Regions from separate parts of the Kosakonia oryzae genome, predicted to be linked through region 3. Evidence: predicted binding sites of a transcription regulator. Region 3 holds the regulator's gene; each other region holds the start of a gene.
What was found. The regulator sigma-54, encoded in region 3, starts transcription at its own class of promoters, with help from an activator protein. The targets are predictions, from matches to a motif close to GTTGGCACANNTTTCGCTNT.
Positions count from the first base shown of each region.

Region 1: the regulator sigma-54 is predicted to act here: its motif matches at 2,380-2,399, upstream of AWR26_RS20045 (circularly permuted type 2 ATP-grasp protein).
Region 2: the regulator sigma-54 is predicted to act here: its motif matches at 2,579-2,598, upstream of glnA (glutamate--ammonia ligase).
Region 4: the regulator sigma-54 is predicted to act here: its motif matches at 3,772-3,791, upstream of hycA (formate hydrogenlyase regulator HycA).

Region 1 covers NZ_CP014007.2:4,211,681-4,217,753, reverse strand. Annotated here, with positions in the region: gene AWR26_RS20050 (alpha-E domain-containing protein) at 1-908, opposite strand, end outside; gene AWR26_RS20045 (circularly permuted type 2 ATP-grasp protein) at 908-2,341, opposite strand; gene AWR26_RS20040 (DMT family transporter) at 2,513-3,406, opposite strand; gene gcvA (transcriptional regulator GcvA) at 3,523-4,422, shown strand; gene AWR26_RS20030 (ABC transporter ATP-binding protein) at 4,523-5,218, opposite strand; gene AWR26_RS20025 (ABC transporter ATP-binding protein) at 5,211-5,993, opposite strand; gene AWR26_RS20020 (branched-chain amino acid ABC transporter permease) at 5,980-6,073, opposite strand, start outside.
Region 2 covers NZ_CP014007.2:5,345,920-5,351,992, forward strand. Annotated here, with positions in the region: gene yihX (glucose-1-phosphatase) at 1-351, opposite strand, end outside; gene typA (ribosome-dependent GTPase TypA) at 484-2,307, opposite strand; gene glnA (glutamate--ammonia ligase) at 2,689-4,098, shown strand; gene glnL (nitrogen regulation protein NR(II)) at 4,364-5,413, shown strand; gene glnG (nitrogen regulation protein NR(I)) at 5,422-6,073, shown strand, end outside.
Region 3 covers NZ_CP014007.2:535,298-541,370, reverse strand. Annotated here, with positions in the region: gene kdsC (3-deoxy-manno-octulosonate-8-phosphatase KdsC) at 1-75, shown strand, start outside; gene lptC (LPS export ABC transporter periplasmic protein LptC) at 72-647, shown strand; gene lptA (lipopolysaccharide ABC transporter substrate-binding protein LptA) at 616-1,170, shown strand; gene lptB (LPS export ABC transporter ATP-binding protein) at 1,177-1,902, shown strand; gene rpoN (RNA polymerase factor sigma-54) at 1,951-3,384, shown strand; gene hpf (ribosome hibernation promoting factor) at 3,407-3,694, shown strand; gene ptsN (PTS IIA-like nitrogen regulatory protein PtsN) at 3,776-4,267, shown strand; gene rapZ (RNase adapter RapZ) at 4,310-5,164, shown strand; gene npr (PTS phosphocarrier protein NPr) at 5,161-5,433, shown strand; gene mtgA (monofunctional biosynthetic peptidoglycan transglycosylase) at 5,435-6,073, opposite strand, start outside.
Region 4 covers NZ_CP014007.2:1,103,662-1,109,734, forward strand. Annotated here, with positions in the region: gene hypE (hydrogenase expression/formation protein HypE) at 13-1,023, opposite strand; gene hypD (hydrogenase formation protein HypD) at 1,020-2,141, opposite strand; gene AWR26_RS05335 (HypC/HybG/HupF family hydrogenase formation chaperone) at 2,141-2,413, opposite strand; gene hypB (hydrogenase nickel incorporation protein HypB) at 2,404-3,276, opposite strand; gene hypA (hydrogenase maturation nickel metallochaperone HypA) at 3,280-3,627, opposite strand; gene hycA (formate hydrogenlyase regulator HycA) at 3,826-4,293, shown strand; gene AWR26_RS05355 (4Fe-4S dicluster domain-containing protein) at 4,389-4,997, shown strand; gene hycC (formate hydrogenlyase subunit 3) at 4,994-6,073, shown strand, end outside.

The sequences.
Region 1 (6,073 bases), 1.7 Mb from region 3:
TGGCGAATGCTGTCGGCCAGTTCGTTAATTTGGGTGAGGAAGTGGTTCAGCCAGTTTTGCAGCCCCTGATTCATCACCTCGTCGAGGGAACCAAAGCGCAGTTCCACATGCAGCAGGTGCGCCCGGCGCAGCGGAACATGCGCCCGCGTATTACCGATCATCTCCAGTTGCTGCACCAGATCCGCCACACAGGCATGCAGCGAACGGGGCACATCATTACGAAACACCAGCAGTTCGCTGACGGTTTCGCGGCTGATCGGCTGGCGGTAAATACTGTGATAGGCCTCGCGGGCGCTCACCGCGCGTAGCAGGGTGTCGAGGCGATAATATTCACGCACCGGATCCGGATCGTTGTTCAGTTGTTGATCTTTAAGCGCCAGCAGTTGGGCGGTGGCGTAGGCGCGCTCAATTAGCGTACCGACACGAATAAAACACTGCGCATCGTTGCGCAATAGCGTGCCGAACATCGCGCCGCGAAACAGATGCGAGCGCTCTTTTACCCAGTCAAAAAAGGTATCAATACCGATTTTATCCACCCCGGACTGACGCAGATTGCGGATGTCGATACGCGTGGTGTTGATGCACTCCCACACTTCTGACGACAGGCTGCCGCGTACCGCGTGGGCGTTATTCCATGCCATTTCAATACAGCTATAAATGCTGCTCGGGTTGTGGCTATCAAGGGCGAAGAAGTTCAGCAGGTTGTTCATGGAAAAGCGGGCATAACGCTGCTGAAACAGCTCATGGGAAAAGGTGAGATTGAGCGGCAGCGCCAAATCGTGTTGCTGCTGGCGGTGGCGCGGCATCATCGACAGCTTCCAGGTAACATCCAGCACCCGGGCAAAGCTCTCTGCCCGCTCCAGATAGCGGGCCATCCAGTACAGTTCGCTGGCTGTGCGGCTTAGCATCATTCATCCTCCTCCATCACCCAGGTATCTTTGGTGCCGCCGCCCTGCGACGAGTTCACCACCAGCGAACCTTCGTTCAGCGCCACGCGCGTCAGGCCGCCCGGCACCAGGCGAACCTCTTCACCGGAGAGCACAAACGGGCGCAGATCGATGTGGCGCGGTGCCAGCCCCTCTTCGACAAAGGTCGGGCAGGTGGAGAGCGCCAACGTCTCCTGGCCAATATAGTTGCCGGGGTTCGCCAGCAGCCGCTTGCGGAAATCCTCAATCTGCTGACGGGTCGATTTCGGGCCGACCAGCATGCCGTACCCGCCCGCACCGTGAACCTCTTTCACCACCATGCTGTCGAGATGGGCCAGCACATAGTTAAGATCGTCGGGCTTGCGGCACTGCCAGGTGGCGATATTGCCGAGAATCGGCTCCTCGCTGAGGTAGAAGCGGATCATCTCCGGCACATAGGGGTAAATGGATTTATCATCGGCAACGCCGGTGCCGATCGCGTTCGCCAGCACCACGCCGCCCGACCGGTAGACCGACAGCAGGCCCGGAACCCCGAGCATCGAATCGGCACGAAACGCCAGTGGATCGAGAAACGCATCGTCAATGCGGCGGTAGATGACATCCACCCGGCACGGGCCTTCGGTGGTGCGCATATAAACTGCGCCGCCTTTGACGAACAGGTCGGCGCTTTCTACCAGCTCAACGCCCATCTGCTGTGCCAGAAAGCTGTGCTCAAAATAGGCGCTGTTAAAACGCCCAGGCGTCATCACCACCACCGTGGGATCGTCCACCGGGGTACTTTCACGCAGGGTTTGCAGCAGGTAGCCGGGGTAGCGCTCCACCGGCGCAATATGCTGGCTGGCGAAGAGATCCGGGTAGAGGCGCATCATCATCTTGCGGTTCTCCAGCATATAGGAGACGCCGGACGGGGTACGCAGGTTATCTTCCAGCACGTAATAGCGACCATCGCTGTTACGTACCATATCGATACCGGTAATGTGAGCATAAATATTGTTATGCAGATCCACGCCCTGCATACAGGGCTGGTATTGCTCGTTCGCCAGAACCTGCTCGCGCGGAATAATTCCGGCGTTGAGGATATTTTGCTGATGGTAGATATCGTAGAGGAAAGCGTTCAGCGCTTTGACGCGCTGGCGGATGCCTTGATCGAGAGTGCGCCACTCATGGGCCGGGATAATCCGCGGTACGCTGTCAAAGGGGATCAGGCGTTCAGTGCCTCCCTCTTCACCATAAACGTTGAAGGTAATGCCCACCCGGTGAAATAACAGTTCTGCCTGTTCTTTCTTTTGATGGATAGCGTGCTGGTCGGTCTGTTGAAGCCACTGCCACCAGGCATCGTAATGCTGGCGTTGACTGCCCTCTGCGCTGAGCATCTCATCGTAGTAAGGTGCTGTCGGAAGCGTTATTTTTATCATTGTCATCCCCTGCATTGCGCGTGTGAAGATTCTTAAAAAATGCAGAAAGCATGCCAGCATGGCTGGCAATGCGTTTTCGTGACAAGTACAGGCGCAAATGCACCATTTTGAGGCGAAGCGCAGCGGCAGCGCGCTAAAGTGGTGTGAAAGGTAAGCGTAGCAGAACCTGTGCTAATGGCGTTTCGCGGCCGTCGGGCTGACCACCAGCCACACAGCCAGGCAGACAATCAGCGCGCCGATAATAAACCCGCCGTTCAGCGTTTCGCCCAGCGCGAGGTAGCCCCACAGCACGGCAAACGGCGGGATAAGAAAGGTGACTGTCAGGCTGCGCAGCGGCCCGATATCGGCAATCAGGCGAAAATAGAGAATATAGGCCACGGCGGTACAGAGCAGGCCCACTGCCAACACGCAGGCCCACACTGACGGCTGCGCCCAGTTGATGGTTGCGCCACTGCTAATCGACCAGGCGCAGAACGGCAGCAAAAACAGCGTGGCGCCCGCCTGGCTGCCGAAGGCGACCAGCGTCGGATCCAGACCGCCGCGCGCCGTTATCCAGTTGCGGGTGAGAAAACCGGCAACGCCATAACAGCCGGTCGCCACCAGGCACGCCGCCACGCCAGCGGCGACCTCCTGCACGTTGCGCATTTCACCGAGCGTGGTAATCGTCAAAATCCCCACCAGCCCGAGTACCACGCCCGCCCACTTTTTCCCGCTCAGGCGTTCGTCAAAAAACGCCACGCCCGCCAGCGCGCCCATCAACGGCGTGGTGGCATTGAGAACAGCGGAATACCCGGCAGGCAGCCAACGTGCGGCCAGGCAGTACATCAGAAACGGCAGCCCGGAGTTAATCACCCCAAGCAGCAAAGCCGCGCGCAGCTTACCGGAAAACTGAAACGCGCGGCGAAACAGCGCCAGCAGCGCCGCCAGGCCAAGAAAGCCAAACAGCACGCGGAGAAAAGCGGTGTTGATAGCACCGAATTCCGGTGCGGCAATCCGCATAAACAGAAAGCTCGCGCCCCAGATGGCCGCCAGCATCATTAATCTCAGGTAATCAATGGCCCGCATTGTGCAACTCCTTGTGTTGCGTTTTTAACTAAAAATGTTTTACCCCGACGGCATCAGGCTGACAAACCAGCATTTTTGCTACAGTTTAGTTGCACTTAATTATGCGGAGAGCCGCGATGACCCTACCGCCCCTGCAGGCATTAGTCTGCTTTGCTACCGTCGCCCGCCATATGAGCATGAAAGCGGCGGCCGAGGAGTTATGCATTACCGCCAGTGCCGTGAGCCAGCAAATCGCCAGGCTTGAGGCGTGGCTGAATGTCCGGCTGTTTATGCGCGGGCCGCGCTTTCTGGCGCTGACGGCAGAAGGGCACATTTATCTGCGTGCTATTCAGCCTGCGTTTAACCAGATATCACAGGCCACGCAGCGGCTAATGGATAACGCCAGCCAGAGCAAAGTCACCGTCAGTTGCACGCCCGGCTTCGCCATTCAGTGGTTGTTGCCGCGATTGGGCGCTTTCGAAAAACTGCATCCCGGCGTGGAGGTGCAGATTAATACCACTAACCGGGTGGTCAATCTGAGCAATGAAGGGATCGATTTTGCCGTACGTCACGGCGCGGGTGTGTATCCGGGGCTTCAGTCGCACTGTCTGGTGAACGACCATCTGTTGCCGGTGTGCAGCCCGGCGCTGCTGGCGGAAAACCGTCCCGCTTCGCCGCGCGAATTACTGAATTACCCGCTGCTGCATGATGAACACCGGTTGGACTGGCGTTTGTGGTTCGACACGCAGGGCATACATGATGTGGATACCGATAAAGGCCCGGTATTTATCGATTCAAACGGTGTGATTGAAGCCGCACTGGCGGGCAGGGGCGTTGCGCTGGTGCGCCGGGTACTGGTGGCGGAGGCATTAAGCCGTGGGCGTTTGATCTGCCCGCTGGCCATTACCGTCGCCTCACCGATTGCTTATTACCTGGTGTACGACGAATCCGCCGTATTACAGCGGATGAGCCGGGATTTTCGCGACTGGCTGCTGGCAACGGCGGCCTCCGAGGAGCATCGCTGGCCATATCCGTGATCGCACCGCCATGCCCAACGGCGCGAACGCTGATCGGGCATGGCAGTGATCGCGCAGGGCAAGGCGAAGCCGCCACCCGGCATCAAGCCACGACCAGGGTTTACCCGCCGAGATACATCTTTTTCACTTCCGGGTTGGCGAGCACCTCCTGCGCCGCGCCGGAAAGTACAATCTTGCCATTCTCCAGCACATAAGCGCGATCGGCGATGGTCAGCGCCGCGGTGGCATTTTGCTCCACCAGCAGAATGGTGATGTTCTCTTCGCGCAACTGGCGGATGGTGGTAAACAGCTCGCCCACCACTTTTGGTGCCAGACCGAGGCTTGGCTCATCCAGCATCAACAACACCGGTTCACTCATCAATGCGCGGGCGATCGCCAGCATCTGCTGCTCGCCGCCGCTCATGGTACCCGCCATCTGCTTACGCCGCTCTTTCAGGCGCGGAAACAGGGTAAACATGCGATCCCGCAGGCGAGTGAAGTTCGCGAGGTTGTTATACGCCCCCATGCGCAGGTTTTCTTCGATGGTCAGGTTAGTGAAGATTTTGCGGCCTTCCGGCACCAGCGCCAGCCCTTTACGCACAATATGGTGCGTCTGGCTGCGCGAGATATCTTCATTGAGGAAATTCACCGTCCCGGTTGAGCGCACCAGGTTGATGATGCCGTTCAGCGTCGAGGTTTTTCCCGCGCCATTACTGCCAATCAGCGTCACAATTTCGCGGTCGTTGATCTCAATATCAACGCCTTTCAGCCCCTGAATGACGCCGTAAAATACCTTTAACTCGCGGGCGCTAAGCATAACGTACCTCTCCCAGGTAGGCGGAGATCACCTCCGGATGTTGGATCGCCTCAGACATCAGCCCGCTAAACAGCGGTTTGCCATACTCCAGCACCATTACCCGTTCGCACAATGCGTTGACGAAAGGCATGTCATGTTCAATGAGCAGCACGCTCAGTTGATAATCCTTGCGCATGCGGAAAATCAGCCCGGCCAGATCTTCCGTCTCTTTCGGGTTCATCCCGGCGGCGGGCTCATCCAGCAACAGCAGTTGCGGCGCCGTTGCCAGCGCGCGGGCAATCTCCACTTTACGCTGGTTGCCGTAACTCAAATTGGTGGCCTGCAAATTGGCGTACTCGGCAATGCCGATATACTCCAGCAGTTCCATCGCTTTTGCCCGCGCGGCGCGTTCTGCCGGGAAGTAGCGGCCAATATGCAGCGCCGCTTCCAGCAGCGAATAACGGCTGGCGTGATCCAGCCCGACCATCACGTTTTCCAGCACCGTCATGGAGTTAAACAGGCGGATATTCTGGAAGGTACGCGCAATACCGGCATTCACCACCTGGTTGGGCTTCAGCCCTTTGATCGATTTCCCCGCCAGCGTCACGCTGCCGCTGGTTGGTTTGTAGTTCGCGGTGATGACGTTAAACAGCGTGGTTTTCCCTGCGCCATTGGGGCCGATAAGGCCGAAAATCTCCGCTTCATCGACATGAAAACTGACGTTGTCGATGGCCCGCAACCCGCCGAACTGCATCACAATATCCTCGACTTGCAGGATGACGTTATTTGCTGTCATGACGGCTCCTTCTGCGCAACTGCCACAGCTCTTTTTTCCCCAGCAACCCTTCACGGGCGAACAACATAATCAACAACAGC
Region 2 (6,073 bases), 610 kb from region 3:
CCAGTAAGTGGTATGCAGGCGGTTGGTATTCGACAGAACCACCACGCGATGCCCCTGGGCGCGCAACTTGTGCATGATGTCGATAACCTCGCTACGCAGAGCGACAAACACCGCCTGCCAGCCGGTAGAAAATTGCTCGTAGCTCAGCGGCATTTCCATCTCTTCACACAGCGCTTTGGCAAAATCTTCGTCGCTGATCTCTCCGCGCTCATGCTGATGAAAAGCTTCGCCCATGGTAAAGCTCTGCTTCAAATTCGCCAGCGGCACACGGCTGAAATCACTCCAGGCACCCAGCACCCGGTTAAAGTCGATATCGACAATCACATTACCTAAATCAAAGATATAGAGCATTTCTCTCTCCTTGCCAGCCGTGGAGAGTTAACTGTAGCGGTAAAGTGTGAAATTGAATAGTTTACCGTCTCACATGCGGGCATAAAAAAAGCCGCTGAATATCAGCGGCTTTTTCACGGAAAAGAGGAGAAATTACTCTTCTTTTGCACCGCGCATTGCGCGTTTACGATCGTTTTCCGTCAGGTGACGTTTACGAATACGGATAGACAGCGGGGTCACTTCTACCAGTTCGTCGTCATCGATGAACTCCAGAGCTTGCTCCAGGGTCATCTTAACCGGCGGAACCAGAACCGTTGCTTCGTCCGTACCGGACGCACGCATGTTGGTCAGTTTCTTACCGGTCAGGCAGTTTACCGTCAGGTCGTTAGAACGGCTATGAATACCAATGATCTGGCCTTCATAAACTTCCGCACCGTGACCAAGGAACAACTTACCGCGATCCTGCAAACCGAACAGCGCGAACGCTACCGCTTTACCCTGACCGTTGGAGATCAGTACGCCGTTGTTACGCTGGCCAACTTCGCCCGGACGAACATCGTCGTAGTGGCTGAAGGTGGAGTACAGCAGACCGGTACCGGAAGTCATGGTCATGAACTCAGAACGGAAGCCGATCAGGCCACGGCTTGGGATCACGTAGTCGAGACGTACGCGGCCTTTGCCATCCGGATTCATGTTTTTCAGGTCGCCTTTACGCTCGCCCAGCGCCTGCATGACAGAACCCTGGTGCTGCTCTTCAACGTCCAGCGTCACGTTTTCAAACGGTTCCTGGCGACGGCCGTCGATTTCACGGAAGATAACTTTCGGACGGGAAACCGCCATCTCGAAACCTTCACGACGCATGTTCTCGATCAGAACAGACAGGTGCAGCTCACCACGACCGGAAACGCGGAATGCATCAGCGTCTTCGGTTTCTTCCACGCGCAGCGCAACGTTGTGCACCAGCTCTTTGTTCAGGCGGTCAAGGATCTGACGTGAAGTCACGTACTTACCTTCTTTACCACAGAACGGAGAGGTGTTGACGTTGAAGAACATGGTTACGGTCGGCTCATCAACAGACAGCGCCGGCAGCGCTTCCACATTCTGCGGGTCGCAGATGGTGTCGGAGATGTTCAGTTCGCCCAGACCGGTGATCGCGATGATATCGCCAGCTTCGGCGATTTCGCTGTCGATACGTTCCAGACCCAGGTGGGTCAGCACTTTACCGACTTTACCGTTGCGGGTTTTGCCTTCGCTATCAATGATAGTAACCTGCTGGTTCGGCTTCACTTTACCGCGTTTGATACGACCAATGCCGATAACACCAACGTAGTTGTTATAGTCGAGCTGGGAGATCTGCATTTGCAGGGTCCCGTCGAGATCGACGTTCGGTGCCGGTACATGGTCAACAATCGCCTGATACAGCGGGGTCATGTCTTCAGCCATGTTTTCATGGTCCAAACCCGCGATACCGTTCAACGCAGAAGCGTAAACGATCGGGAAGTCCAGCTGTTCGTCGGTCGCGTCGAGGTTAACGAACAGGTCGAAGACCTGATCAACAACCCAGTCCGGACGCGCGCCAGGACGGTCAACTTTGTTGATTACCACAATCGGCTTGAGGCCATGGGCAAATGCTTTTTTGGTCACGAAGCGCGTTTGCGGCATCGGGCCGTCAAACGCATCAACCACCAGCAGCACGGAATCGACCATGGACATCACACGCTCAACTTCACCACCGAAGTCGGCGTGCCCAGGGGTATCAACGATGTTGATACGGTAATCATTCCATTTGATAGCGGTGTTTTTCGCGAGGATGGTAATCCCACGCTCTTTCTCCAAATCGTTGGAGTCCATCACACGCTCTTGAGTTTCAGCACGTTCGTCGAACGTACCGGATTGCTGCAGCAGCTTGTCAACCAGGGTTGTTTTACCGTGGTCAACGTGAGCAATGATGGCGATGTTACGCAGATTTTCGATCACAACTTTGCCTCAGGCATTAGAAATAGCGCGTTATTGTACACGTATTAATCGAAGGACAAAACAGGATCACAAACATCCTCCGCAAACAAGTATTGCAGAGTTGCTTTGTGATCGCTTTCACGGAGCGTTAAAAGGGCCGCTAACAAAAAATTGCACCAATAAGGTGCTTAATGTTCACATGAAAGCACTATATTGGTGCAATTTAACCATCATGGTGCAGCCCTTTTGCACTATACCGGGCATAATAACGCCTTTTGAGGGGCATTTAAAAGTTGGCATAGATTTCGCTTTATCTATTTTACGGCAACTACGCCAGGTTTCACGCAGTATTTGAAGACCTCGTTACCACGACGACAATGACAAATCCGGGAGAGTTTAAGTATGTCCGCTGAACACGTTTTGACGATGCTGAATGAGCACGAAGTGAAGTTTGTTGATCTGCGCTTCACCGATACCAAAGGTAAAGAACAGCACGTCACTATCCCAGCCCATCAGGTTAATGCTGACTTCTTTGAAGAAGGCAAAATGTTTGATGGTTCTTCGATTGGTGGCTGGAAAGGCATCAACGAATCAGACATGGTGCTGATGCCGGACGCGACTACCGCTGTCATTGATCCGTTCTACGAAGAAACAACGCTGATCATCCGTTGCGATATCCTCGAACCAGGCACTATGCAGGGTTACGACCGCGACCCGCGTTCCATCGCGAAACGCGCTGAAGAGTACCTGCGTTCTACCGGTCTGGCAGATACCGTTCTGTTTGGGCCAGAGCCGGAATTCTTCCTGTTCGACGACGTTCGTTTCGGCAGCTCCATTTCCGGTTCCAGCGTTGCTATCGATGATATCGAAGGCGCATGGAACACCTCCACCAAATACGAAGGTGGTAACAAAGGTCACCGTCCGGCTGTTAAAGGCGGTTACTTCCCGGTTCCGCCGGTTGATTCATCACAGGATCTGCGTTCCACCATGTGTCTGGTGATGGAAGAGATGGGCCTGGTTGTTGAAGCTCACCACCACGAAGTGGCAACTGCTGGTCAGAACGAAGTGGCTACCCGCTTCAACACCATGACCAAAAAAGCGGACGAAATTCAGATCTACAAATATGTGGTACATAACGTTGCTCACCGCTTCGGTAAAACCGCAACCTTTATGCCAAAACCGATGTTTGGTGATAACGGTTCCGGTATGCACTGCCACATGTCCCTGTCCAAGAACGGTACTAACCTGTTCTCTGGCGACAAATATGCAGGCCTGTCTGAAATGGCGCTGTACTACATCGGCGGCATAATCAAACACGCTAAAGCTATCAACGCCCTGTCTAACCCGACCACCAACTCCTACAAACGTCTGGTCCCGGGTTATGAAGCGCCGGTAATGCTGGCTTACTCTGCCCGTAACCGTTCTGCTTCTATCCGTATTCCGGTCGTTGCCTCTCCGAAAGCACGTCGTATCGAAGTTCGCTTCCCGGATCCGGCGGCTAACCCGTACCTGTGCTTCGCAGCGCTGCTGATGGCAGGTCTGGATGGTATTAAAAACAAAATCCACCCGGGCGAAGCAATGGACAAAAACCTGTATGACCTGCCGCCAGAAGAAGCGAAAGAGATCCCGCAGGTTGCAGGCTCTCTGGAAGAAGCGCTCAACGCGCTGGATGCTGACCGCGAGTTCCTGACTGCCGGTGGCGTATTCACCGATGACGCTATCGATGCTTACATCGAACTGCGTATCGCTGAGAATGACCGCGTTCGCATGACGCCGCACCCGGTAGAGTTCGAACTGTACTACAGCGTTTAAAAAATTAAATACTCGGCGGATTTCTTGTCGTAGCAAGGCGGCAACTGAGCGAATCCCCGGGAGCATAGATAACTATGTGACCGGGGTGAGCGAAGGCAGCCAACGCAGCAACGGCGAGAAAGATGCCAGAGGATTTGTTGCCGTGGAACTTTTAGCCCATCCCTGGATGGGCTTTTTTCTCCACCAACACCCTGTTCTGTCGCATTTTTTACCTATAAAAAGCTATACTGCACTAAATTGGTGCATATCTCCGGGAGACTGCTAAATGGCAAGCGGCGCGCTGCCCGATGCTGGGCAGATCCTCAATTCTTTGATCAACAGTATCTTACTGGTTGATGACGAACTGGCGGTGCATTACGCCAACCCTGCAGCACAGCAGTTGCTGGCGCAGAGCTCGCGTAAATTATTCGGTACACCGCTGCCTGAACTGCTGAGCTACTTTTCACTGAATATCGATTTGATGCGTGAAAGTTTGCATGCAGGTCAGGGTTTTACCGATAACGAAGTGACTCTCGTGATCGATGGTCGCTCACATATTTTGTCGCTGACGGCGCAACGTTTACCGGACGGTTTAGTCCTGCTGGAAATGGCGCCAATGGATAATCAACGACGTCTGAGCCAGGAACAATTGCAGCACGCCCAACAGGTGGCTGCGCGTGATCTGGTGCGTGGACTGGCGCATGAAATTAAAAACCCGCTTGGCGGGTTACGCGGTGCGGCGCAACTGCTGAGCAAAGCGCTGCCCGATCCGGCGTTGATGGAATACACCAAAGTTATTATTGAGCAGGCCGACCGTCTGCGAAATCTGGTGGATCGTCTGTTAGGCCCACAGCAGCCGGGAATGCATGTTACCGAAAGCATTCATAAAGTTGCCGAACGCGTAGTGAAACTGGTGTCGATGGAACTGCCGGACAATGTAACGCTGGTTCGCGATTACGATCCGAGTTTACCGGAGTTGGCCCACGATCCAGACCAAATTGAACAGGTTTTACTGAATATCGTCCGCAACGCTCTGCAAGCGCTGGGGCCGGAAGGGGGCGAAATTATTCTGCGTACCCGTACCTCCTTCCAGTTAACGCTGCACGGAATTCGCTATCGCCTCGCGGCGAGAATAGATGTGGAAGATAACGGCCCAGGTATTCCGTCGCATCTCCAGGATACGCTGTTCTATCCCATGGTGAGCGGGCGTGAGGGCGGTACCGGGCTGGGATTATCTATCGCACGCAGTTTGATTGATCAACATTCTGGCAAAATTGAATTCACCAGTTGGCCAGGTCATACCGAATTCTCGGTATTTCTGCCTATTCGGAAGTAGAGGTGTTTATGCAACGAGGGATAGTCTGGATCGTTGATGACGATAGCTCCATCCGTTGGGTGCTGGAACGCGCGCTCAGCGGGGCAGGCTTGAGTTGTACAACGTTTGAAAGTGCCAATGAAGTGCTTGATGCGCTCACCACCAAAACCCCGGATGTACTGCTTTCCGATATTCGTATGCCAGGGATGGATGGACTTGCACTGTTAAAACAGATCAAACAGCGCCATCCAATGCTTCCGGTCATCATTATGACCGCGCATTCCGATCTGGATGCGGCGGTAAGCGCTTATCAGCAAGGGGCATTTGATTACCTGCCCAAACCTTTTGATATCGATGAAGCCGTCGCGCTGGTTGAACGTGCGATTAGCCATTATCAGGAACAGCAGCAGCCGCGCAATATACAGGCCAGCGGCCCGACCACCGATATTATCGGCGAAGCGCCGGCGATGCAGGATGTGTTTCGCATTATCGGCCGTCTGTCACGCTCGTCGATTAGCGTCCTGATTAACGGTGAATCCGGGACCGGTAAAGAACTGGTGGCGCATGCGTTGCATCGCCATAGTCCGCGAGTGAAAGCGCCGTTTATCGCCCTGAATATGGCGGCAATTCCCAAAGATCTGATTGAATCAGAACTGTTTGGCCACGAGAAAGGTGCCTTTA
Region 3 (6,073 bases):
GCAGTCCGTGAAGTGTGTGATTTGTTGCTGCTGGCGCAGGGCAAGCTGGATGAGGCCAAAGGGCAATCGATATGAGTAAAACCAGACGTTGGGTCATTATTCTACTGGCGCTGGTCGCTTTGGTACTGATTGGTATTAACCTGACCTCTCAGGATGAACCTGAACAAACCACAACTGACGACAAAGCGCCAACCTACACCAGCAAACACACCGACACGGTGGTTTATAGCCCGGAAGGTGCGCTCAACTACCGCTTGATCGCGCAAAACGTCGAATACTACTCCGTCGATGGCGTGAGCTGGTACGCGCAACCGGTGCTGACCACCTTTGACCAGAATAAAATACCTACCTGGTCGATTAAGTCAGATAAAGCGAAATTAACAAGCGACAGAATGCTTTACCTTTACGGACATGTTGAGGTCAACGCATTGACAGCAGATGCACAGCTACGAAAAATCACCACGGATAACGCCCAGATCAATCTGGTAACGCAGGATGTTACTTCCGATGATCAGGTAACATTGTACGGAACAACATTTAATTCCACCGGCCTGAAAATGCGCGGCAACTTACGCAGCAAAAACGCCGAGCTGATTGAAAAGGTTAGAAGCTCCTATGAAATTCAAAACAAACAAACTCAGCCTTAACCTGGTTCTCGCCAGTACGCTTTTTGCCGCTGCACTTCCGGCTTTTGCCGTGACCGGTGATACCGAACAGCCGATCCATATCGACTCCGATCAGCAGTCGCTGGATATGCAGGGCAATATTGTCACCTTCACCGGTAATGTCGTGGTGACGCAGGGGACCATTAAAATCAACGCCGATAAAGTGGTAGTAACGCGCCCGGGCGGCCAGCAAGGCAAAGAGATCATTGATGGTTATGGCAACCCAGCCACGTTTTATCAGATGCAGGACAACGGCAAACCGGTGAAAGGCCACGCTTCACAGATGCACTATGAGCTGGAAAAAGATTTTGTCGTGCTGACCGGTAAAGCCTATCTCGAGCAGTTGGACAGCAACATCACTGGCGACAAGATCACCTACCTGGTGAAAGAGCAGAAAATGCAGGCGTTCAGCGACAAAGGTAAACGCGTCACCACCGTATTGGTGCCGTCGCAGTTGCAGGACAAGGGCAACACCCCAACCCCGGCTCCTAAGAAGAGTAACTAATTCGTTATGGCAACATTAACTGCAAAGAATCTCGCGAAGGCCTATAAGGGCCGCCGCGTGGTTGAAGACGTCAGCCTGACCGTTAATTCTGGCGAAATTGTTGGGCTGCTTGGCCCTAACGGCGCAGGGAAAACGACCACCTTCTATATGGTGGTCGGGATTGTTCCGCGTGACGCGGGCAATATCATTATTGATGATGACGATATCAGCTTGCTGCCGCTGCATGCGCGCGCGCGTCGCGGCATCGGTTATTTACCGCAGGAAGCGTCTATTTTTCGTCGTCTGAGCGTGTATGACAACCTGATGGCAGTGCTTCAGATCCGTGACGATCTGACGTCCGAACAGCGCGAGGATCGCGCTAATGAATTGATGGAAGAGTTCCATATTGAGCATCTGCGCGACAATATGGGACAGTCCCTTTCGGGTGGTGAACGTCGCCGCGTTGAAATTGCGCGCGCACTGGCGGCAAATCCTAAATTTATCTTGCTGGATGAACCCTTTGCGGGCGTCGATCCCATCTCGGTTATCGACATCAAACGCATCATTGAACACTTACGTGACAGTGGGTTAGGTGTGTTAATTACTGACCACAATGTTCGCGAAACGCTGGCGGTGTGTGAACGTGCTTATATCGTCAGCCAGGGGCATTTAATTGCTCATGGTACACCGCAGCAAATCCTTGAAGACGAACACGTTAAGCGCGTATATCTTGGGGAAGACTTCAGACTCTGATAGGGTAGAGTTTATTGAGGTATTTTGTCGGAGAGTGCTGCTCTGAATATGAAGCAAGGTTTGCAATTAAGGCTTAGCCAACAGCTAGCTATGACGCCGCAACTGCAACAGGCTATCCGTCTGTTGCAGCTGTCTACGTTAGAACTTCAGCAGGAACTTCAGCAAGCGCTGGAGAGTAACCCATTGCTGGAACAAGCCGATCTTCATGAAGAAGTGGATAGCCAACAAACCCAGGAAAATGAAGGCCTGGATACCGTAGACGCGCTCGAACAGAAAGAGATGCCTGAAGAGCTGCCGCTGGACGCCAGTTGGGATGAGATTTATACCGCCGGAACGCCTTCCGGCAGCAGCCACGATTATATCGATGACGAACTGCCGATTTATCAGGGGGAAACGACACAATCTCTTCAAGATTACCTGATGTGGCAGGTGGAGTTAACGCCGTTTTCCGATACCGACCGCGCAATCGCAACCTCTATTGTCGATGCTGTCGATGAGACCGGCTATCTTACTGTGTCGCTTGAGGATGTGCTGGAAAGCATGGGTGATGAAGAGATCGGTCTCGATGAAGTTGAAGCGGTGTTAAAGCGCGTTCAGCGTTTCGATCCGGTTGGCGTCGCTGCGCGCGATCTGCGCGATTGCCTGTTGATCCAACTTTCTCAGTTTGCGAAAGATACGCCCTGGTGCGAAGAGGCTCGCCTGATCATCAGCGATCACCTCGATCTGCTCGCTAACCACGATTTCCGCTCTCTTATGCGCGTCACGCGTCTTAAAGAAGACGTGCTGAAAGAAGCGGTCAATCTGATCCAGTCGCTGGATCCGCGCCCCGGCCAGTCGATTCAGACCGGCGAACCAGAATATGTCATCCCGGATGTGCTGGTGCGTAAGCATAACGGGCGCTGGACGGTAGAACTGAACTCCGACAGCATTCCGCGTCTGCAAATCAACCAGCACTACGCTTCAATGGGCGGCGGCGCACGCAATGACGCCGACACCCAGTTTATCCGCAGTAATTTGCAGGAAGCGAAGTGGCTGATCAAAAGCCTTGAAAGCCGTAACGACACGCTATTGCGCGTCAGCCGCTGCATCGTCGAGCAGCAGCAGGCATTCTTTGAACAGGGCGAAGAGTTTATGAAACCGATGGTGTTGGCGGATATCGCCCAGGCCGTCGAAATGCACGAGTCCACGATTTCCCGTGTGACAACGCAGAAGTACCTGCACAGTCCTCGCGGCATTTTTGAATTGAAGTATTTCTTCTCCAGCCATGTGAATACGGAAGGCGGCGGCGAAGCCTCGTCGACAGCCATTCGCGCGCTGGTTAAGAAATTAATCGCCGCAGAAAACCCTGCAAAACCACTGAGCGACAGTAAGCTGACAACGCTGCTTTCCGATCAAGGAATTATGGTAGCGCGGCGTACCGTTGCGAAGTATCGAGAGTCTTTATCCATTCCGCCGTCTAACCAGCGTAAACAGCTGGTGTGACCCAACCGATAAGGAAGACACTATGCAGCTTAACATCACAGGACAAAACGTCGAGATCACTGATGCTTTACGTGAATTTGTGAACAACAAATTTGCCAAGCTTGAGCAGTATTTCGAAAGGATTAATCAGGTCTATATTGTGTTGAAAGTGGAGAAAGTGATCCATACCTCGGATGCAACCTTGCATGTCAATGGAGGCGAGTTGCATGCCAGCGCGGAAGGACAGGATATGTACGCTGCCATCGATGGTTTGATTGATAAACTGTCGCGACAGCTAACGAAACATAAAGATAAACTGAAACAACACTAATTGTCCGGGCGTTCGTTTGGCGCGTTGCACCCTACCGCAACCCGGTAGGGTGCTTAGCTCTGACGGCGCTTAGGTGAAATTATGATGAATAACGATTCCGCTCTTCAATTGAGCAATGTCCTTAACCAGGAATGTACACGTAGCGGCGTTCACTGCCAGAGCAAAAAACGAGCTCTGGAAATCATCAGTGAACTGGCGGCAAAACAGCTCGGCCTGCCGCCACAGGTCGTTTTCGAAGCCATTCTTACGCGTGAGAAAATGGGCAGTACCGGTATTGGTAACGGTATTGCCATCCCCCACGGTAAGCTGGAAGAGGATACGCTGCGCGCCGTTGGTGTTTTTGTACAGCTCGAAACGCCCATCGCCTTCGACGCTATCGATAATCAGCCTGTCGATCTGCTGTTTGCACTGCTGGTGCCGGCCGATCAAACCAAAACGCATCTGCATACGCTCTCGCTGGTGGCCAAACGGCTGGCGGATAAAACCATTTGCCGTCGCCTGCGCAGTGCGCAGAACGATGAAGAGCTGTATCAAATAATCACGCAGACAGAAGGCGAAAGCGACGATGCGTAATGGGAAGAACACCTTTTTTGTCGTTGTGGGGAGAAACGGTTCATGGTCCTGATGATCGTAAGTGGTCGTTCGGGTTCAGGCAAATCCGTGGCCCTGCGCGCTCTGGAAGACATGGGTTTCTATTGTGTCGATAACCTGCCGGTCGTGCTGCTGCCTCAACTGGCACAGACACTCGCCGATCGTCAGACCTCTGCCGCCGTCAGTATTGATGTGCGTAATATGCCGGAATCTCCGGAAATTTTTGAACAGGCAATGAGCAGTCTGCCTGATGCGTTCTCGCCGCAATTGCTGTTCCTTGATGCTGACCGTAACACGCTGATTCGGCGCTACAGCGATACGCGCCGCTTACATCCGCTCTCCAGCAAGAATTTATCGCTGGAAAGCGCTATTGATGAAGAGAGCAACCTGCTGGAGCCACTGCGTTCCCGCGCGGATCTGATTGTCGATACCTCCGAAATGTCGGTTCATGAGCTGGCCGAAATGCTGCGCACCCGCCTGCTCGGCAAGCGCGAGCGCGAACTGACCATGGTCTTTGAGTCGTTCGGCTTTAAGCACGGCATTCCTATCGATGCCGATTACGTCTTTGACGTTCGCTTTCTGCCCAACCCGCACTGGGATCCGAAACTGCGCCCGATGACCGGTCTCGACAAACCTGTCGCGGCGTTCCTTGACCGGCATACCGAAGTGCACAATTTTATTTACCAGACCCGCAGTTATCTTGAACTGTGGTTACCGATGCTGGAAACCAACAACCGTAGCTATCTGACCGTCGCTATTGGTTGTACTGGCGGTAAGCATCGTTCTGTTTATGTCGCCGAACAGCTGGCGGATTATTTCCGCTCGCGCGGTAAAAACGTTCAATCCCGTCACCGTACGCTGGAAAAACGCAAAACATGACCGTAAAACAAACTGTTGAGATCACCAATAAACTGGGCATGCATGCGCGCCCGGCGATGAAACTGTTTGAGCTGGTACAGGGATTTGACGCAGAAGTATTACTGCGCAACGATGAAGGTACCGAAGCGGAAGCCAGCAGCGTGATTGCATTGCTGATGCTGGATTCCGCCAAAGGGCGGCAAATTGAAATCGAAGTCAGCGGCCCACAGGAAGAAGAAGCCCTGGCAGCCGTGATTGCTCTGTTTAACGCGGGCTTTGACGAAGACTGAGTTAGTACAGCTTATTGCTCTGCAAAAAGCCTTCGCCTCCGAGCTGGCGCATCTGGCGCAGAATCCACGCCTGACGGTTGCGGACATAGCCGGATGGCGCTGCCGCCTGGAAACGTATTGGGTTTGGCAGTACTGCTGCCAGCAATGCCGCTTCCGACATGGTTAACCGGCTGGCCGGTTTGTGGAAATAGCGCTGAGCCGCCTCTTCCACGCCAAACACGCCGTCGCCAAACTCCGCAATGTTGAGATACACCGTCAGGATACGCCGTTTCGTCCACACCGCTTCCATCCCCAGCGTCAGCCCGGCTTCCAGCCCTTTCCGCACCCAACTTTTTCCATCCCATAACAGCAGGTTTTTCACCGTTTGCTGAGAGATAGTCGACGCGCCACGAATACGGTTCTCATGGCGTTCATTATGTGAAAGCGCCTTCTGGATCGCGCCAATATCCAGCCCCCAGTGATCGGGGAAACGCTGATCCTCTGCAGCGACAACGGCCAGCGCCATCCACGGTGAAATCTCATCCATACTGACCCAGTCGGAATGAGCAACATACCCAAAGTTACCCGTCAGCCAGGCTCCAATCTGCCGCTCGGCCATCACAGCAGAGAATGGCACCGGCAGAAAGCTGAACAGCACAAT
Region 4 (6,073 bases), 570 kb from region 3:
AAAAACAAAAAATTAGCAAATACGCGGCAACGGTTCCGCGTGGGGTAAATCTAACAGGCGTTTAACGCCGTACAGCCCCGCCAGGCGCACGCCCTGACGTTCAACCACTTCACCAATAATCGCTGCCTCTGCGCCAAGCGGGTGAGCGCGTAAACGTGACAGCGCCTGCTCTGCGGCCTCGCGCTGTACGGCAATCACCAGTTTGCCTTCGTTGGCAAAGTTCAGCGCTTCCAGCCCCAGTAACTCGCAAACGCCGCGCACCGCCGGTTTCACCGGTAACGCGGCTTCGTTGAGTTCGATACCGAAGCCGCAGGCTGCGGCAAACTCATGCACTACCGCATTCACGCCGCCGCGCGTGGCATCGCGCAGCGCTTTCACGCCGGGAAGATCGTGCAGGGTGGCGATTAACGGCGTCAGCACTGCGCAATCGCTGGACAACTCGCCGTCCAGCCCCAGCCCTTCGCGCAAGTTAAGAATCGTTGCGCCGTGATCGCCCAGCGTGCCGCTTGCCAGCAGTACATCGCCCGGTTGCAGCGACTGCGCCGCCCAGCGAATTGAACGTGGAATCGCGCCAATCCCGGCAGTGTTAATAAATAGCTTATCTGCCGCGCCGCGCTGCACCACTTTGGTATCGCCGGTCACAATTGCGATATCGGCCGCGCGGGCGGTGGCGGCCATGCTATCGACGACGGTTTTCAGCGTCGCCATCGGCAGGCCTTCTTCAAGGATAAACCCGCAGGAGAGATAACGCGGTGTCGCGCCGCTGACGGCGATGTCGTTGGCGGTACCGCACACCGCCAGCTTGCCAATATTGCCGCCGGGAAAGAACAGTGGATCGATCACATAGCTGTCGGTGGAGAACGCCAGCCTGTCGCCGCTGGCGGCCAGCGCGGCCAGATCCAGCCGCGCCTGATCTTCCTGCTCGGCCAGCCACGGGTTGGCAAACGCCTCCATAAAGAGCTGGCTGATAAGCTGCTGCATCGCCTGGCCGCCGCTGCCGTGGGCGAGTTGGACTTCATTCATACTTCACACTCCTGAGCGCGATACTGATACCAGGCCGCGCAGGCTCCTTCTGAGGAGACCATCAGCGCGCCAAAGGCGCTTTGTGGATTACAGGTGTTACCAAACAGCGGGCACTGGTGCGGTTTGCAGCGGCCGGTCAGCACATCGCCGCAGCGGGCGCGCGGATCGTCATACACCTGCTGCGCGGCCGGGCGAAAGTGCGCTTCGGCATCGAACTGCTGATAAGCCTGCGTCAGATGGACTCCGGATTCGCCAATCACCCCCAGCCCGCGCCACTCGCTGTCGCCGCTGACGGCAAACACATCGGCAATCGCAGCCTGCGCCAGCCGGTTACCTTCATCCGGCACGACGCGGCGGTACTGGTTTTCCACCCGGCTTTGCGCAGCGATTTTCTGTTCCACCAGCATTACCACGCCCTGCAACAGATCCAGTGGTTCAAACCCGGCAACCACCAGCGGGCGGCGAAATTCTTCGGCAATAAAGGTGTACGCGTCGGTACCGATCACCATGCTGACATGGCCGGGTGCAAGGAATGCGTCGATGCCGTTATCCGGCTGTTCCAGCAGACTGCGCAGCGTTGGGATCAGCGTAATATGCTGGCAGAAGAACCAGAAGTTATTGATGTTGCGGGCTTTCGCCTGCTGAAGCGTGATCGCCGTAGCGGGCATGGTGGTTTCAAAACCGAGGCCGAAGAACACCACTTTGCGCTGCGGATTTTTTTCCGCCAGCGCCAGCGCATCCATCGGTGAATAGACGATGCGCACATCGGCACCGCGCGCTTTTGCCTGTAACAGCGAGCCCTTTTTCCCCGGCACGCGAATGGCGTCGCCGAAAGTGCAGAAGATCACTTCCGGATGGCTGGCGATCTCCACGCAGGTATCGATGCGTCCCATTGGTAACACGCACACCGGACAGCCAGGCCCGTGGATAAACTCGATGTTTTCCGGCAGCAGCTGATCGAGGCCGAATTTAAAGATGGCGTGCGTATGGCCGCCGCATACTTCCATAATGCGCAGCGGACGCGCGGCGGTATAGCTAAGATGAGAGGCCCGTTCGCGCAGATGGGCAATCAGTTGCATCACCTGTTCCGGGGCGCGATATTCATCGACAAAACGCATTATTTCTCCTCGCCGTAGAGCAGCGCGCCGACATCCGGCTCGACATCGAACATGTTTTGCAGCGCCGCCAGCGTATCCAGCGCCTCCGCTTCGTTAATCACGCTCATGGCAAAACCGACGTGCACCAGCACCCACTGGCCGAGACGCGGCTGGCCGTGTTCATCGTGGCTGCCGACCAGGGTTAAATCCACGTCGCGCTGAATGCCGCAGACGTCCACTTTGGCTTGCAGGCCATCAATGGCGCAAATTTGCCCCGGTACGCCTATGCACATCGTTGCGTCTCCAGCCAGTCGAGCCAGGCGTCCATCCCGTCGCCTTTGGTGGCGGAAACCAGCAGGATCTCAATCTGCGGGTTCACTTCACGGGCGTAGGCGATGCAGCGCTCGACATCAAAATTGAGGTACGGCAGCAGATCCACTTTATTCAGCAGCATCAGTGAGGCGGCGGCGAACATGTGTGGATATTTCAGTGGCTTGTCTTCCCCTTCGGTCACTGACAGCACCGCCACTTTATGGCGTTCGCCCAGATCGAAGCCCGCCGGGCATACCAGGTTGCCGACGTTTTCAATAAACAGAATGCCGCGATCGTCGAGCGGTAGACGCGGCGCAGCATCGGCAATCATCTGCGCATCCAGGTGGCAACCCTTGCCGGTGTTCACCTGAATCGCCGGGGTACCGGTGGCGCGAATACGCGCGGCGTCATTGACGGTTTGCTGATCCCCTTCGATCACCGCGCAGGGGACGCGCGCATTCAGGCGCTGCAGGGTTTCGGTGAGCAGAGTCGTTTTGCCGGAGCCAGGGCTGGAGACCAGGTTCAACACCAGTTGCTGGCGGGCGGCAAAGCGGGCGCGGTTGCGGGCGGCGATCTGGTTATTTTTATCCAGTACGTCGATCTCCACTTCCAGCATCCGGCGCTGGCTCATGCCCGGCGCGTGGGTGCCGGCTTCGCCGTGACCGTAATGCAAATCGCCGTTACCCGATTGGGTGGGGGTGAACTCTCGGGTATTGACGCGGGTTATAGTTAGCGCAGGGCGCGCAGCAGGGGCGAACGGTGCGCTGCGAAACGCAGAGTGCGGGTTATGTTCGTCACCCTCGATATAAAGGTTACCGTCCTGACAACCACATGTTGTACACATTGTTTACTCCTCAATTTCCAGGCGCTGAATTTGCATTCCATCGTCGGCAACGATCTGCAACTGGTCGCTGTGGCATTGTGGGCAGCGGCGAACACGCTGGGTGAGCAGCGTGACGTACTGCCGACAAGACTCGCACCAGCACTCCGCTTGCTGTTGTTCGATGTGCAGTGTACAACCTTCAGCCAGGCTGCCACGGCACACCAGATCAAAACAAAACGTTAAAGCTTCGGTTTCGACACAGGAAAATGCGCCCACTTTTAACCAGACGCCGGTAACCCGACGCGCACCGTTCGCGGTGGCCTGTTGTTCAATAATTTCCAGCGCCCGCTGGCACAAAGTGATCTCATGCATAATCCCTCCTTATGAGTTGCCGCGTTAATGCAATAAGAGTGCCATGAGTGATGTTGACACTGTGACGATGTCGAACCTGTCGAGATGACACGTCGAAATTAGCGAATATTTTTATTTATTCCTTTAATAATCAACAAATTAAATGTTGGCATGGATGATGCTTTACCGCCGTTGTTTCAATTAATCAGGTAAGCAGACATGACGATTTGGGAAATTAGCGAAAAGGCAGATTACATTGCCGGGCGACACCATCTCCTGCAGGAGGAGTGGCGCAGTTACTGTAACGCGCTGGTTCAGGGGATCACGCTGTCAAAAGCGCGCCTGCACCATGCCATAGGTTGCGCGCCAGAGCAGCAGCTCAGTTTTGAGCTGTTCGGTCACTTCACGGTCACCGTCTCTCTGACCGGCGGCTTTAATGGCCATACCATCGAATATGCGATTGCCAATAAAGATGGCAGCGATAAACGCTTGATAGCAAAGGCACAGCTCACCAGCGACGGCAAAGTGGACGGCGTTATCAGCACCCACGATCGTGAAAAAGTGCTGGAACACTATCTGGAAAAAATCGCCACGGTTTACGACAGCCTGTACGCGGCGATGGAAAACGATACCCCCATCAATCTCTCTCTTCTTGCCAGCAGCGCGCACGCGTCTGCGCTGGCCTGAGTTTGGGTGTCGAGATGTGTCGAAGTGACACGTCGTGCGACTGATTTCGTCAAAAATGACCGCCCGGACTGGGTGAATCACCTGAGGATTAGCTGGTGAACCGTTTTGTAATTGCCGACCCGGCGCTCTGTATCGGCTGCCACACCTGCGAGGCGGCCTGCGCGGAGACGCACCGCGCGTATGGCTTGCAGTCGATGCCGCGGCTGCGTGTGATGCGTAATGAACATGAATCCGCGCCGCAGCAGTGCCACCACTGCGAAGACGCGCCCTGTGCGGGCGTTTGTCCGGTAAACGCCATTAATCGCGTCGATGGCGCGGTGCAGTTAAATGAAAGCCTGTGCGTAAGCTGCAAACTGTGCGCGATTGCCTGCCCGTTTGGCGCTATCGAATTTGCCGGTAGCCGTCCGCTGGATATTCCGGCCAACGTTAACTCGCCGCTCGCGCCCGCCGCGCCGCCTGCACCTGCGCGCGTCAGCACGCTGCTGGACTGGGTGCCCGGCGTGCGGGCTATCGCCGTGAAGTGCGATCTTTGCCATTTCGATGATCAAGGCCCGGCCTGCGTGCGGATGTGCCCGACCAAGGCGCTGCATCTGGTCAATAACCTCGATATCGCCCGCGCCAGCCGTCGCAAACGCGAGCAGACCCTGAATACGGACTACGGCGATTTGTCGCTATTTACCCAGCTTAACCGGAGTGCAAAATGACGATTCTCTCGTTGCTCAACGGCGCGGTGGCGGTGTTTACCTGCGCTGCTGCGCTGGCGTACCTGTTTACGCGGGCGAAAATTCTCAGCGGCTGGCTGGCCGGTCTTGGCGGCGCAATCGGCAGTGCCATGGCGACCGCTGCCGGGTTATTGTCGCTGCTGGGCGCCGATGCCGTTTCTGGCAGCCTGACGCTGTTGCAGTATCCGTTACTGGTCACGCCGCTGCGTGCCGTGTGGGTGATCACTTTCGGCCTTTGCGGCCTGCTTATCAGCCTCTATAACATCCACTGGCACCGCCATGACGCGGTGAAAGCCAACGGGTTGTTGATCAATTTGCTGCTGGCCGCCGCGCTGTGCGCCGTCTGTTCCGCGAATCTCGGCGAGCTGGTCGTGATGAGCGAAATCATGGCGCTGAGCGCGGTGTTTCTTACCGGGTGCAGCGCCTCTGGCAAATTGTGGTTCGCCATGGGGCGTCTTGGCACGGTGCTGCTGGCGCTGGCCTGCTGGTTTATCTGGCAGCGTTATCACACGCTCGATTTTGTTCAGCTTAGCGGACAACCGCTGAGCAGCGGTGTCTGGCTGCTGGGGGTAATTGGTTTTGGTCTGCTGGCGGGGATTATTCCGCTGCACGCCTGGGCGCCGCAGGCGCACGCCAGCGCGCAAGCACCGGCCGCCGCGCTCTTTTCTACCGTGGTGATGAAAGTCGGGCTGTTCGGCATTCTCAGTTTCTCCTTGCTGGGCGGCCAGCCGCCGCTGTGGTGGGGCGTTGTACTGCTGGTGTTCGGCATGATCACCGCCTTTGTCGGCGGTCTGTATGCGCTGATGGAGCACAATATCCAGCGCCTGCTGGCGTATCACACGCTGGAAAACATCGGCATCATTTTGCTCGGCCTTGGCGCGGGCGTAACCGGGCTGGCATTGCAGCAGCCGGCGCTGATGGCGCTGGGGCTGGTTGGCGGTCTGTATCACCTTTTCAACCACAGCCTGTTTAAGAGCACGCTGTTTCTTGGCGCAGGCGCGCTGTGGTTTGGCACCGGCTATCGCGATATCGAAAAACTGGGCGGTATCGGCAAAAAA